DNA from 2 places in the Rhizobium binxianense genome. Region 2 is predicted to be linked to the other one. Evidence: predicted binding sites of a transcription regulator. Region 2 holds the regulator's gene; the other holds the start of a gene.
The links. Region 2 encodes PhoB, which activates phosphate uptake and scavenging genes when phosphate is short. Its sites were predicted from a motif close to TGTCATNNANCTGTCAT; they were not measured.

Region 1 (6,806 bases), 1.3 Mb from region 2:
CCGCAGCCAATGTGATGGAAAGCGAGCTGAAGGTGCTCGCCGAGGCCGGCCGCGAGGTGGCCACCAAGATCAGCCTGCTGATCGGCAAGCTCGATTTCCAGCGGGATCTCGGCGAAGTCTTTGCCCGCTGCGCCGATCTGCTCGAAAGCGCCGCCGGCACTGAGGTCGCCGATATCTCCGATCTCGCCGAGGCGATCGCCCCGCTCGACCACAAGATCTTCAAGGCCTACACGATGGTCCAGGAGCGCAACATCCATCGCGACATCTTCCCGACCTGCGAAGACAGCGCCCCCGCTCCCGCCGAGACCCCCAAAGCCGAAACCGACGAGGATCTTTTCGCCGACGCGCTTTTTTAAAGCCTCTCCCGGTCGGGAGGCCCGGCAGCCAATTATCGCCGCCGGAACTTGTTGGCGGCCTCGATCGCCGCCTTCTGCTGATCGTCCTCGATGCCGAGATAGAAATCCTCGAGTGACGGATCGGCAAGCCCGGCCCGGCGCGACAGCACATACCATTTCGCCGCCTCGACCGGGTCGGGCGGCGTGCCGATGGCGTTGATGTAGAGATGGGCGAGCTTGTTCTGGGCCGCGACGTTGCCGCCATTGGCGGCAAGTTTCAGCCATTCGAAGCCCTTGACGTAATCCTTCGGCCCGCCGACGCCGTTGACGAGCCAGATGCCGAGATCGAGCTGGGCCGTATCGAAGCCGGCGCGCGCAGCACGCGCCATCCACTCGCGGGCGAGCTGCTTCTTTTCCTCAGGCAAGTCCTTCAGCGTCGCGTAGATCTGCGCCACGGCATATTGCGAATCGGCAATGCCCTGCTCGGCCGATTTCTCGTAGAACGGCAGCGCCAACTTCAGTCCCTTCTCGCCGGGATTATCGGCGACGACGATCTGCGCCCAGTTGAATTCCGCCGAAGGATTGCCGGCCTCGGCCGCCTTGTGCATATAGTCGTCGGCCTTGACCTTGTCACGCGGCACGCCCTCGCCTTCCATCAGCATCAGCGCATATTTGAACATGGCCGCCGCATCGCCGCCTTCGGCCGCCTTGCCGTACCAGAAGGCCGCATTCTTGACGTCCTTCTTGACGCCGAGACCCTGCGACAGGATTTCGCCGATCAGCGTCTGCGCCGCCGCATCACCGAGTTGGGCGCGCGGCAGCGCCTTGTCCATTGCCGTCAGGTAGTAACCGCGCTGGAAGGCGCCGTAAGCCTCGTCGACAGGTCCCTTATAATCCTTTTCCGGCGGCAGGTCCGGCAGCTTCGCACCCATGCGATCGAACACGCCGACACCATCGGAGGGCCGCACGACCGGGCCGGTGGGCCGGTCGGTGCGGAAAGTCGAAGTCGGCCCGGAGCCTGGCTGGTTTACGACGCTATCCGTTGCTTGCGCCAAGGCGACATCCGGCCCGGCCGCAACGACGGCGGCCATGCTGGCAAGGATAAATTTCAACAGGCGGGCGGTCTGGATCGGCATGAGCGCGATTTCAATCCTCAAACCGTGGCGCTTTTTCGTCAAGCAACGCGTTGACTTCGGCGACGATGGATGGCGCCCGGGTGGGCTCGCCGAAGACTGCCAGCCGCAGGGCCACGAACTCCGCTCCGGTCTCGGCGACGGCAAGCGCCGAAGCCGGATCGGTGCCGCCCATGACGATGCAGGGGATTTCGATCATCGAGGCCCACCATTCGCCGAGCGCAAGGTTCTTCGGATGCGCCTCCGGCTTGATGTCGCCGTCGAGCTTGCCGAAGAAGATATAGTCCGGCCTGACTTCGCCGATCTCAAGCGCTTTGTGCCGGTCGGCCGCGTTACCGCCGCCGACGATCAGCTTCGGCGCATGTTTGTCGATCGCTTCCGAAAGCGCCTCCGCATTGCCGGAAAGATGCAGGCCATCGGCCTTCGCCCGGCCTGCAACACGGCTGTCGCCTGATATCAGCGCAGCCGCTCCGGCATCCTGGATCAGCGGCACCAGCTTCTCCGCATGTTTCTGGAAGGTGCCGTCGTCGAGCCCATATTGCGGCACGATCACCGAAGCGACATCGCCGCCCTTCAGCGCGTCGGCGACGATCCTCGCCTGTTCATCGGCATCGGCAATATCGGGTGCGATGAGCACCAGGCGGCAGCGGTTTTCCGGTTCGGTCATGAGGTCTTTCCGTTTCCTGCGAATTCCCCCTCGAAATCGGGGATCCGCACTCGTTTTGTGTGAGTAGTTCCGTTAGACGAGGCTTGCAAGAGGAGGACGCCGAAAGCATGCCGCAGGATTTGTCATTCTACTACGCCGCCGTGCCCGCCGTTCTGCTCGTGGGCCTCGCAAAGGGCGGCATGGGCGACGCTTTGTCGCTGATCGGCCTGCCGTTCCTCGCCCTCGTCGTCTCGCCGGTCGAGGCGGCGGCGATCCTGTTGCCGATCCTGGTCTTCATGGACATGATCTCGCTCGTCATCTGGCGCAAACACGGCGACTGGGCGACGCTGAAGATCATGCTGCCCGGCGCGGTCTTCGGCATTGCGCTAGGCTGGGCGACCTCGGCGCTCGTTCCGGGCAATATGCTGCGCATCGTCATCGGCGCGGTGACTATCCTCTTCTGCCTGCGCTATTTCTGGAACAATTACGGCCCGGGTGCCGGCAAGATCATTCCGCCGCGCGGCCAGCGGCCGGTGGCCGCCGGCCTCTGGGGCACATTTTCCGGTTACGGCAGCTTCGTCGCCCATGCGGGCGGCGCGCCCTTTCAGATCTATGCCCTGCCGCTGAAGCTACAGCCGCGCGAATATACCGGCACCAGTGTGCGCTTCTTTGCCATCCTCAACGCCATCAAGCTGATCCCCTATTTCGCGCTCGGCCAGCTCGACACCCAGAACCTTGCGACCTCCGCGACGCTTCTGCCCTTCGCCCCGCTCGCCACCCTTGCCGGCGCCTGGTGCGTGCGCCGCATGAAGCCGGCGATCTTCTATCCGTTCATGTATGCGATGGCCCTGATCGCCGCCTTGCTGATCGTGCGCGAGGGCCTTGGCTGGTAGGGGCTCCAGCACGCTGCATTGCACAATTTCCTTGCTGCGGCGGCCGGTTTGACGTAGCGTTCCCGGTATGTCGAACACGGACCCCTTCTCTGCGATTGCCGATCCGAACCGGCGGTTTCTGCTGGAGGAGTTGCGCCGCGCTCCGCGGACGGTCAACGAACTTGCCGAAGGCCTGCCGATCAGCCGTCCTGCTGTGTCGCAACACCTGAAGGCGCTGCTCGACAGCAACCTCGTCTCGGTGACATCTGAAGGCACGAAACGCATCTACACGGTCAACAACCGCGGTTTCGACAAGCTCAATTTATGGCTGGATCAGTTCTGGGCTTAAGGCGTGTTCGCCAAAGCCTAGTGGGACACGATGCATATGATGCAGCGCCGCCCGACGCCTGCGACCCAAAAGCGCCAGCCGCGATGCTGGCAGGCATCGGGCTGGCGCAAATCTGGTGTGAAATCACCGGGTCTTGCTGATTCTAGGCGGAATGGATGGATTTACCTTTTCTTTCGCAAGATGATCGACCGGCGACCCTTGGGAAGATCAGTGGACGGATGACTTGAGACGCTGAATCTCGTCCTTGATGCGCAACTTGCGGCGCTTGCATTCGGCAATTTCCGTATCGGAGATAGAGGGAGCTGTTCTGAGCGTATGCAACTCTTCCTCGAGAGCGACATGCTTTTTCTGGAGTGATTCAAGATGAGCTTGAACTGTCATTTGACCCTTCCTTCCTCTTACCCTCCCCGGCCATCATCGTCGGGGATCAAGGTGTCAACGGCCGGACTGTGACATATTTTTGAAGGCTTGTCGAAGGCCAAAAGATGAAGACTAGATGGCAATTTCATGATCAAGACTAACTAGCCGTTACCTGTATTTGGTGATAGGAGCTTGCGGAAATCATCGGCAGATCGGACAAGATCCGAAGACGATAACGGGGAATGCATATGGCCGATCAGGAACAGGCGGAAATCAGGCTCACGGTGGCGCGGCTGCGCCAGGAGCACGAGGATTTCGACGCCGCGATCAATGCCATGATCCAGATCGGATGCGATGCTCTGCGGATCCAGCGCATGAAGAAGAAGAAGCTCATCATCAAGGACAGGCTCTCCAAGCTGGAAGATCAGATCATCCCTGACATCATCGCCTGAGAGGAATAGCAGCAACGATGACAGACAGACCGCTCGTCGCCATCATCATGGGCAGCCAGTCCGACTGGGAGACCATGAAGAACGCCGCCGACACGCTGGAGGCGCTGGAGATCCCTTATGATGCGCGCATCATTTCGGCGCACCGCACAGTCGACCGGCTGGTCAATTTTGCCAAGGGCGCGCGGGCAGAAGGCTTCAAGGTCATCATCGCCGGCGCCGGCGGCGCCGCCCACCTGCCGGGCATGACCGCATCGATGACGCCGCTGCCGGTTTTCGGCGTGCCGGTTCAGTCCAAAGCCCTCTCCGGCCAGGACAGCCTTCTTTCCATCGTACAGATGCCGGCCGGCATTCCTGTGGGAACGCTTGCCATCGGCAAGGCCGGCGCGGTCAACGCCGCCCTGCTCGCCGCCGCCGTCCTCGCCCTTTCCGACGAAGAAATCGCCGATCGGCTCGACGAGTGGCGCGAGCGCCAGAGTGCTGCCGTCGCCGAATACCCGATGGACGACCTATGACGGCAACAACGATCGGCATCATCGGCGGCGGCCAACTCGGCCGCATGCTGGCCATTGCCGCCGCCAGATTGAATTTTCGCACGGTCATTCTCGAGCCGCAGACGGACTGCCCGGCCGCCCAACTCGCCAACCGGCAGATTACCGCTGCCTATGACGATCCGGCGGCACTGGCCGAACTGGCTGATATCTGCGATGTCGTCACCTACGAATTCGAAAACGTGCCCGTCATAGCCGCCGAGACGCTCTCGGCAAGCGTGCCAGTCTATCCGCCGCCAAAGGCGCTGGAAGCAGCACAGGATCGCCTCGTCGAAAAGCGCTTTCTCAACGACTGCGGCATCTCGACCGCCCGCTTCCACACGGTCGACAGCCAGGCCGATCTCGATACGGCATTAAAGGATTTCGGCGGCCAGGGCGTGCTGAAAACCCGCCGTCTCGGTTATGACGGCAAGGGCCAGAAGGTTTTCCGCTCGACGGCCGACAGCGCTGATGGCGCCTATGCCGCGTTGGGCAGCGTGCCGCTCATCCTCGAAAGTTTCGTCGCCTTCGAGCGCGAGGCCTCGATCATCGCCGCCCGCGCCACCGACGGTACGGTCGTCTGCTTCGATCCCGCCGAGAACGTCCATCGCAACGGCATCCTCCACACCTCGACGGTTCCCGCTACGATCTCGCCAACGACGTCGGACGCCGCGCGCCGATCGGCCGAGAAAATTCTTGCCGCGTTGAACTATGTCGGCGTCATCGGCATCGAATTCTTCGTGCTTCCCGATGGCGGTCTGATTGCCAACGAGATGGCGCCGCGTGTCCACAACTCCGGTCACTGGACCGAGGCCGCCTGCGTCGTCAGCCAGTTCGAGCAGCACATTCGCGCCGTTGCCAATCTGCCGCTCGGCAATGCCGAGCGCCATTCCGACTGTGTCATGCAGAACCTGATCGGTGACGATATCCTTGCCGTTCCCGACTGGCTGCGGCGTCCTGATACGCTGGTTCATCTCTACGGCAAGACCGAATGGCGCCCCGGCCGCAAGATGGGCCATATCACCACCTTGACGCGGAAATCGCCGGTTTTAACCTGAGAAAACACCGCAGCGCCTTGGGAAAAACACCTTCATGCGGTTGACATGGAAAAGGTGAAGAGGTATCTGCTCCCCCACCTAAGAGCGCGCCCGATGGCGCGCTTTTGATTGTTAAAGATACGGGCGAATGTGAATTCCCCCATAGAGATCGCGGATCAGAAAAATGAAGATCAAGAATTCGCTCAAGTCGCTCAAGGCTCGTCACCGTGACAACCGTCTGGTTCGCCGCAAGGGCCGCATCTACATCATCAACAAGCTGAACCCGCGCTACAAGGCTCGCCAGGGCTGATTTCGCGCGTCCGGATCGCCTTGCCGCGCAGTTTGCGCCGGCAGATATATCCGGTGGGTCGCTACGGTGATCACGTCAAATTTGTTTGATCTTCGGCGTTGGCGGGCTAATATGTCCGCCATGCGCTTTTTTGCTTTGACATCAGCGGCGCTGCCGCTCGCCCTCATCCTCCTCTCCGCCACTTTTCCGGCCACCGCCGCGGAAAAAGACGTCATCGTCGAGCAGACGGATGTCAACTCTTCACCAAAGCAGCACCTCGACCAGCTGTTCAGCCAGCTGAAGCGTGAGCGCGACCCCGACAAGGCCAGCAGCATCGCCAATGAGATCCGCATGGAATGGAACGATTCCGGCAGCGCCACCATTAATCTCTTGATGCAATGGGCCGACAAGGCGATCGAGGAAAAGCGCAATCCCGCCGCCCTAGACTTCCTCGATGAAGCGATCGCGCTGAAGCCCGATTATGCCGAAAGCTGGAACCGTCGCGCCACGCTGAATTTCGTCATGGGCAATTATCGCAAGTCGATGTCCGACATCGAGCGTGTGCTCGATCTCGAGCCGCGCCATTTCGGCGCGCTGTCCGGCATGGCGGCGATCCTCAGCAATTCCGGCAACGACCAGCTGACCTTGAAGGCTTGGGAGCGTTTCCTCGATGTCTATCCCGCCGAACGCACCGCGCAGGAACAGGTCAACACGCTTGCCGAAAAACTCGCCGGCAACCGCACCTGATTCCCGGGCTGACATCTTGACGTCGGATCACGCCGCGCAATTTTGGAATACAGAGGGAA
Region 2 (6,806 bases):
CAACCTCGCCGCCGTCCCTTCGATCGTATACGGCCTGCTCGGTCTGTCCGTCTTCATCAACTTCATCGGCCTGCCGCGCTCGGCCTCGCTGGTCGGCGGCCTGGTGCTGACGCTGATGACCCTGCCGACGATCATCATCGCGACGCGCGCAGCACTTCGCGCCGTGCCGCCGTCGATCCGCGCCGCAGCCCTTGGCCTCGGCGCCTCGAAGATGCAGATGGTGTTCCACCATGTTCTGCCGCTCGCCATGCCCGGCATCCTCACCGGCACGATCATCGGCCTGGCGCACGCGCTCGGCGAAACCGCGCCGCTGCTTTTGATCGGCATGGTCGCCTTCGTCGCCAACGCGCCGACCACACCGCTCGATCCCTCGACGGCCCTGCCCGTGCAGGTCTATATGTGGGCCAACGAGGCCGAACGTGCCTTCGTCGAGCGGACTTCGGGTGCCATCATCGTCCTGCTCCTGTTCCTGATCGTCATGAACATGGGCGCCATCCTCTTGCGTCGTCGCTTCGAGCGCCGCTGGTAAACGGAGTTAAACATCATGAACATGTTGACGGAAGCTGCAGTTGAAAAGGCGCTGGATCACAAGATGAGCAACGTCCCGTATAAGATGATCGGAAAGGATGTCTCTGTTTACTATGGCGAGAAGCGCGCGCTTTTCGACGTGAACCTGAACATCCGCGAAAACACCGTAACCGCGCTGATCGGCCCTTCGGGCTGCGGCAAGTCGACCTTCCTGCGGAGCCTCAACCGCATGAACGACACGATCGACGGCTGCCGCGTCACCGGCAAGATCACGCTTGATACCGACGATATCTATGATCCCGATATCGACGTCGTCGAACTTCGCGCCCGCGTCGGCATGGTCTTCCAGAAGCCGAATCCGTTCCCGAAGACGATCTATGAAAACGTCTCTTACGGCCCGCGCATCCATGGCCTGGCCAAGTCGAAAGCCGATCTCGACCAGATCGTCGAGACCAGCCTGCAGCGCGCCGGTCTCTGGAACGAAGTCAAGGACCGCGTGCATGAATCCGGCACGGGTCTTTCGGGCGGCCAGCAGCAGCGCCTCTGCATAGCACGCGCCGTCGCCGTCAGCCCTGAAGTCATCCTGATGGACGAGCCCTGCTCGGCGCTCGACCCGATCGCCACCGCCAAGGTCGAAGAGCTGATCCACGAACTGCGCGAGAACTACACGATCGTCATCGTCACCCACTCCATGCAGCAGGCCGCGCGCGTCTCGCAGCGCACCGCCATGTTCCACCTCGGCAATCTCGTCGAGGAGAACGACACCGACAAGATGTTCACCAATCCCGACGATCCGCGCACCCAGGACTACATCATGGGTCGCTTCGGCTGATTTTGGCGTCACCAAGCCTTTCCGTTATTCGAGGATAAAGCCCCATGGCATCGACACATATTTATTCTGCCTATGATGATGATCTGAAGTTCCTCTCCAGGCGGATTTCCGAAATGGGTGGCCTGGCCGAACAGATGGTCGCCGAATCCGTGCGGGCACTGGTCAACGGCGATACCGCGCTGGCGCAGAAGGTCATCTCCGACGATGTGATCCTCGATCACGCCGAACGCGAAATCGGCGACAAGGCGATCGTCACCATCGCCCGCCGCCAGCCGATGGCTGCGGACCTGCGTGAGATCATGGGTTCGATCCGCATCGCCGCCGATCTCGAACGCGTCGGCGACCTCGGCAAGAACACCGCCAAGCGCGTCATCGCCGTCCAAAGCACCGGCGTTCCCCGCAAGCTCGCCCGCGGCCTCGAGCATCTGTCCGAGCTGGCGCTCGTCCAGCTCAAGGAAGTGCTCGACGTCTACACGACGCGCGCCGCCGACAAGGCGAATGCCATCCGCGAGCGCGACAACGAGATCGACGCGATGTACACCTCGCTGTTCCGCGAGCTCCTGACCTACATGATGGAAGACCCGCGCAACATCACCAGCTGCACGCATCTTCTCTTCTGCGCCAAGAACATCGAGCGCATCGGCGACCACGCCACCAACATCGCCGAGACGATCTATTACATGGCGACCGGCGCGCAGCCGGAAGGCGATCGTCCGAAGGACGACAGCGCCAACACCGTCGGCGCGGTTACGGAATAATCGCCCGGACAGCCCGGGCCAGTCGCCCGGACCAGTCAATTGCATGCGCGCCCGTCCGGGCGCGCAAAGAGGTCGCAGCCTAGTTTGTGAATTTGCGCAGGATGCATTGCTTAAATCACCCCCGGTTTAAGGATCATGCGCGAGGAGACCGAGACGCATGATCCCGAGAGTTGCAGTTGTTGAAGACGAAGAAGCCCTGAGCGTGCTTCTTCGCTACAATCTCGAAGCGGAAGGCTTCGAGGTCGATACCATCCTTCGTGGCGACGAAGCCGAAATGCGGCTTCAGGAGCGCACGCCCGATCTTCTGATCCTCGATTGGATGCTGCCCGGCGTATCCGGCATCGAGCTCTGCCGGCGCCTGCGCATGCGGCCGGAAACCGAGCGCCTGCCGATCATCATGCTGACGGCGCGCGGCGAAGAGAGCGAGCGCGTCCGCGGGCTGTCGACGGGGGCCGACGATTACGTCGTCAAGCCCTTCTCGACCCCCGAGCTGGTTGCCCGCGTCAAGGCGATGCTGCGCCGCGCCCGCCCCGAGGTGCTGTCGACGGTGCTGAAATGCGGCGATATCGAGCTCGACCGCGAAACCCATCGCGTCCATCGCAAGAGCCGTGAAGTCCGCCTCGGCCCCACCGAATTCCGCCTGCTGGAATTCCTGATGTCGTCGCCGGGCCGGGTCTTCTCCCGCTCGCAGCTTCTCGACGGCGTCTGGGGCCACGACATCTATGTCGACGAACGCACCGTCGACGTCCATGTCGGCCGGCTGCGCAAGGCGCTGAATTTCTCCAACATGCAGGACGTCATCCGCACCGTCCGCGGCGCCGGTTATTCGATGGAAGCCTGAGGGCTGCGTCACTACAGCTCGGCCGACGGCTCTTTCGTCATGCTCGGGCTTGTCCCGCTGCTGTCCGGTTCGCGGCGATGGACTGCCCCTCATCCGGCTGCCGCCACCTTCTCCCCGCTCGCGGGGCGAAGGGACCCCGCCGCGACGTCTCCGTTCCCCTTCCTACACCTCTCGTGTGGCACGTCCCCTCGCCCCGTTTACGGGGAGAGGGTTAGGGTGAGGGGCAGCCATAGCCGCAATGAGCGCTTCCATCCACGCATAAAAAAACGGGCCACTCGGCCCGTTTTCTGCATTCTAACGATGTCTGCCGCTCAGCCAGCCCGCGCTGCCGCCCGGCGGCGTTCGTTGACCGGCTGGTAGGCGAGCTTCTGGTGATAGCTGCAATAGGGCGAATTGTCGGGGGATTCGCAGCCGCAGAAGTGGAAGTCGTCCTTCAGCGGATCGCCGACCGGCCACTTGCAGGTGCGTTCGGTCAGTTCCGTCAGGCCGAGGCGGCGCGAAATCGGCACGACCACGTTGCCCCTCGGCACATATTCCATTTCCTCGATCGTTTCGATCTCGATCTCTTCCTTCAGCATCGTTGCGCCCTGCTGGCGGGTAACGGTGCGGGTGGTGACGCGAGAGGCGTAGTTCGGCGCGCGCGGTGCCGCTGTATTGCGCTTCGGCGTTCGCGCCGCGGTGCTGGTGCCGCCGGCCTTGGCACGGCCCGGAAGGCTCAGTCGGTGAACCTTGCCGATAACAGCGTTTCTGCTGACACCGCCAAGTTGCGCCGCGATCTGGCTGGCGCTCAGTCCTTCGGCCCAAAGCTTCTTGAGTTTCTCGACCCGCTCGTCTGTCCAGTTCATGCCCTGTCTCCACCTTTTGCGTTGGTGATGGCAGAATCCCTCACCGTTGTCCCGGGAGCTCCGAAACAAGAAACGCTTGATCAATTTTGGTGACTAGTTCCGCCGCATGCAGTCTAGTAATTGAACTTTAACCTAGTGTGAGGCTGACTCCGTGACAAGAGTCGCATGAATCCGGATGAATCGAATTCGTAGTTTTCCCCAACTTGCTGCCCCTGCGTGGCATTTCTGCAATAATGCCTGTTGAAGACTGAAAATGCCGCTGCACACCCTTGCTGCATGCGCTAAGGGCGCAGTTTTGTTGACATTGCAGCGCGAAAAGGAAATAGTGCCAGTCGCCGCCGCAAGGCGGCATTTTTGATTTTTCGGGCCTGGTTTTCTTAGCCGGAGTCAGTCGCCCCATAACTTTAGATCGGGAGATCGCGCCATGGCTGAAGCCGCGCCGCTTTATGACACCTATTCTCGTGCCCCGCTGCGGTTCGAGCGAGGCGAGGGCGTGTGGCTGATCACCGAAAGCGGCGAGCGATATCTCGATTTCGGCGCCGGCGTCGCCGTCACCTCGGTCGGCCACAGCAATCCGCATGTGGTGGGCGCCCTGAAGGAGCAGGCCGACAAGGTCTGGCACCTCTCCAACATCTATGAGATCCCCGGCCAGGAGCGCCTGGCCAAACGGCTGACGGACGCCACCTTCGCCGACAAGGTGTTCTTCACCAATTCGGGCGCCGAGGCGCTCGAATGCGCGATCAAGACGGCGCGCCGCTATCAGTATTCCAAGGGCCATCCCGAGCGCTTCCATATCATCACCTTCGAGGGCGCCTTCCACGGACGGACGCTGGCGACGATCGCCGCCGGCGGCCAGGAGAAATATCTCGAAGGCTTCGGCCCCAAGGCGCCGGGTTTTGATCAGGTGGCTTTCGGCGATATCGAAGCGGTGCGCGCCGCGATCACCGATGCCACGGCTGCAATCCTGATCGAGCCGGTGCAGGGCGAGGGCGGCGTGCGTCCCGCCACCCCCGAATTCATGAAGGCGCTTCGCCAGATCTGCGACGAACACGGCCTGCTGCTGATCCTCGACGAGGTCCAGACCGGCGTCGGCCGTACCGGCAAGCTCTTCGCCCATGAATGGTCGGGCGTCACCCCCGACATCATGGCGGTCGCCAAGGGCATCGGCGGCGGGTTCCCGCTCGGTGCCTGCCTTGCCACATCAGAGGCTGCCTCCGGCATGAAGGCCGGCACCCATGGCTCGACCTATGGCGGCAATCCGCTTGCCATGGCCGTCGGCAGCGCCGTGCTCGACATCATTCTCGCCGATGGCTTCCTCCAGCAGGTGCGCGACGTAGCACTGGTTTTCCGCCAGGGCCTCGCCTCGCTGAAGGATCGCTATCCCGATGTGATTGAGGATATCAGAGGCGAGGGGCTGTTGCTCGGCGTCAAGGCCGCCATTCCCTCGGCCGAACTGCTGCAGGCGATCCGCGCCGCCCATCTGCTCGGCGTGCCCGCCGGCGACAACGTCATCCGCCTTCTTCCGCCCCTCGTCGTCACCGCCGAGGAAGCCCGCGAGGGTCTTGCCCGCATCGAGCGCGCCGCCGAGAGCATTCGCGCCTCCAAGGTCAAGAAGACGGCTTGAAGAGATTGCCGCCCTCGGGCGCAGACAGGTAAGAAGACCATGGCTCCTAAACATTTCCTCGATCTTTCGGCGGTCACCTCTGCCGATCTCAGAACCATCATGAACGATGCGCTCGCCCGCAAGCAGGCCTTCAAGGCCGGCACCGGCGACAAGCCGCTCGCCGGCAAGATGCTGGCGATGATCTTCGAAAAGCCGTCGACGCGCACCCGCGTCTCCTTCGATGTCGGCATGCGCCAGCTCGGCGGCGAAACGCTGTTCCTGTCCGGCACCGAAATGCAGCTCGGCCGCGCCGAAACGATCGGCGACACCGCCAAGGTGCTGTCGCGCTACGTCGATGCGATCATGATCCGCACCACCGAGCATTCCAGGCTGCTGGAACTTGCCGAGCATGCGACCGTGCCGGTCATCAATGCGCTGACGGATGACACCCATCCCTGCCAGATCATGGCCGATATCATGACCTTCGAAGAGCATCGCGGCCCGATCAAGGGCAAGACCATCGCCTGGACCGGCGACGGCAACAATGTGCTGCATTCGCTGGTCGAAGGGGCTGCGCGCTTCGGCTATCGCATGAACATGGCCGTGCCTCTTGGTTCGGAGCCCAAGGATCACTATCTGAACTGGGCCCGCAATGAGGGCGCCGAAATCATGCTCTGCCATGATGCCGACCGTGCGGTCGAAGGCGTCGATTGCGTGGTGACCGATACCTGGGTCTCCATGAATCAGGAACATCGGGCCCGGGGTCACAATGTCTTCCAGCCTTACCAGGTCAATGCGGCCTTGATGGCGAAGGCCGGCAATGATGCATTGTTCATGCATTGCCTGCCGGCTCATCGTGGTGAGGAAGTGACGGACGAGGTGATCGACGGTCCGCAATCCGTGGTCTTCGATGAGGCGGAAAACCGTCTTCATGCGCAGAAGTCGATTCTTGCTTGGTGCCTGGGCGCGATCTGAACCATAATCGGATGCCGCGAGTCATAGACCTGCGGCCGCGCGAGCGAAGGGCACGCTGACCCATCGCTCCGAAACTAGGAGTAAAGCCATGGCAGAAGCTGCAGCCGCCCTCGGCCAGTTTGATTTCGCCGGCGATGACCATGTCGTCCCCTTCCAGGTGGAGGGTCTGGACGTGCGCGGCCGCGCCGTCCAGCTCGGCCCGATGCTCGATGCGATCCTCGAGCGCCATCATTACCCCGCACCCGTCGCCCGCCTGCTTGCCGAAGTCGTCGTCTTGACGGTGCTGCTCGGCACCTCGCTGAAATTCGACGGCAAGTTCACGGTGCAGACCAAGGGCGATGGCCCGGTCGATCTTCTCGTCGCCGATTTCGCGACGCCGGAAAATGTCCGCGCCTATGCCCGCTTCGATCAGGCGCTGCTGAAC

Region 1: a site for PhoB is predicted at 3,821-3,837, ahead of PO860_RS16970 (YdcH family protein). Genes of this name have one in related genera too.

Annotation. Positions count from the first base shown of each region.
Region 1 is NZ_CP118713.1:3,436,422-3,443,227, forward strand. It holds gene PO860_RS16945 (methyl-accepting chemotaxis protein) at 1-356, shown strand, start outside; gene PO860_RS16950 (tetratricopeptide repeat protein) at 389-1,471, opposite strand; gene PO860_RS16955 (thiamine phosphate synthase) at 1,482-2,135, opposite strand; gene PO860_RS16960 (sulfite exporter TauE/SafE family protein) at 2,243-3,007, shown strand; gene PO860_RS16965 (ArsR/SmtB family transcription factor) at 3,075-3,335, shown strand; gene PO860_RS16970 (YdcH family protein) at 3,543-3,716, opposite strand; gene PO860_RS16975 (YdcH family protein) at 3,944-4,147, shown strand; gene purE (5-(carboxyamino)imidazole ribonucleotide mutase) at 4,165-4,659, shown strand; gene PO860_RS16985 (5-(carboxyamino)imidazole ribonucleotide synthase) at 4,656-5,732, shown strand; gene ykgO (type B 50S ribosomal protein L36) at 5,896-6,021, shown strand; gene PO860_RS16995 (tetratricopeptide repeat protein) at 6,133-6,747, shown strand.
Region 2 is NZ_CP118713.1:172,137-178,942, forward strand. It holds gene pstA (phosphate ABC transporter permease PstA) at 1-529, shown strand, start outside; gene pstB (phosphate ABC transporter ATP-binding protein PstB) at 545-1,360, shown strand; gene phoU (phosphate signaling complex protein PhoU) at 1,405-2,118, shown strand; gene phoB (phosphate regulon transcriptional regulator PhoB) at 2,276-2,959, shown strand; gene PO860_RS00870 (GcrA family cell cycle regulator) at 3,271-3,804, opposite strand; gene PO860_RS00875 (aspartate aminotransferase family protein) at 4,229-5,428, shown strand; gene argF (ornithine carbamoyltransferase) at 5,468-6,382, shown strand; gene PO860_RS00885 (Hsp33 family molecular chaperone) at 6,471-6,806, shown strand, end outside.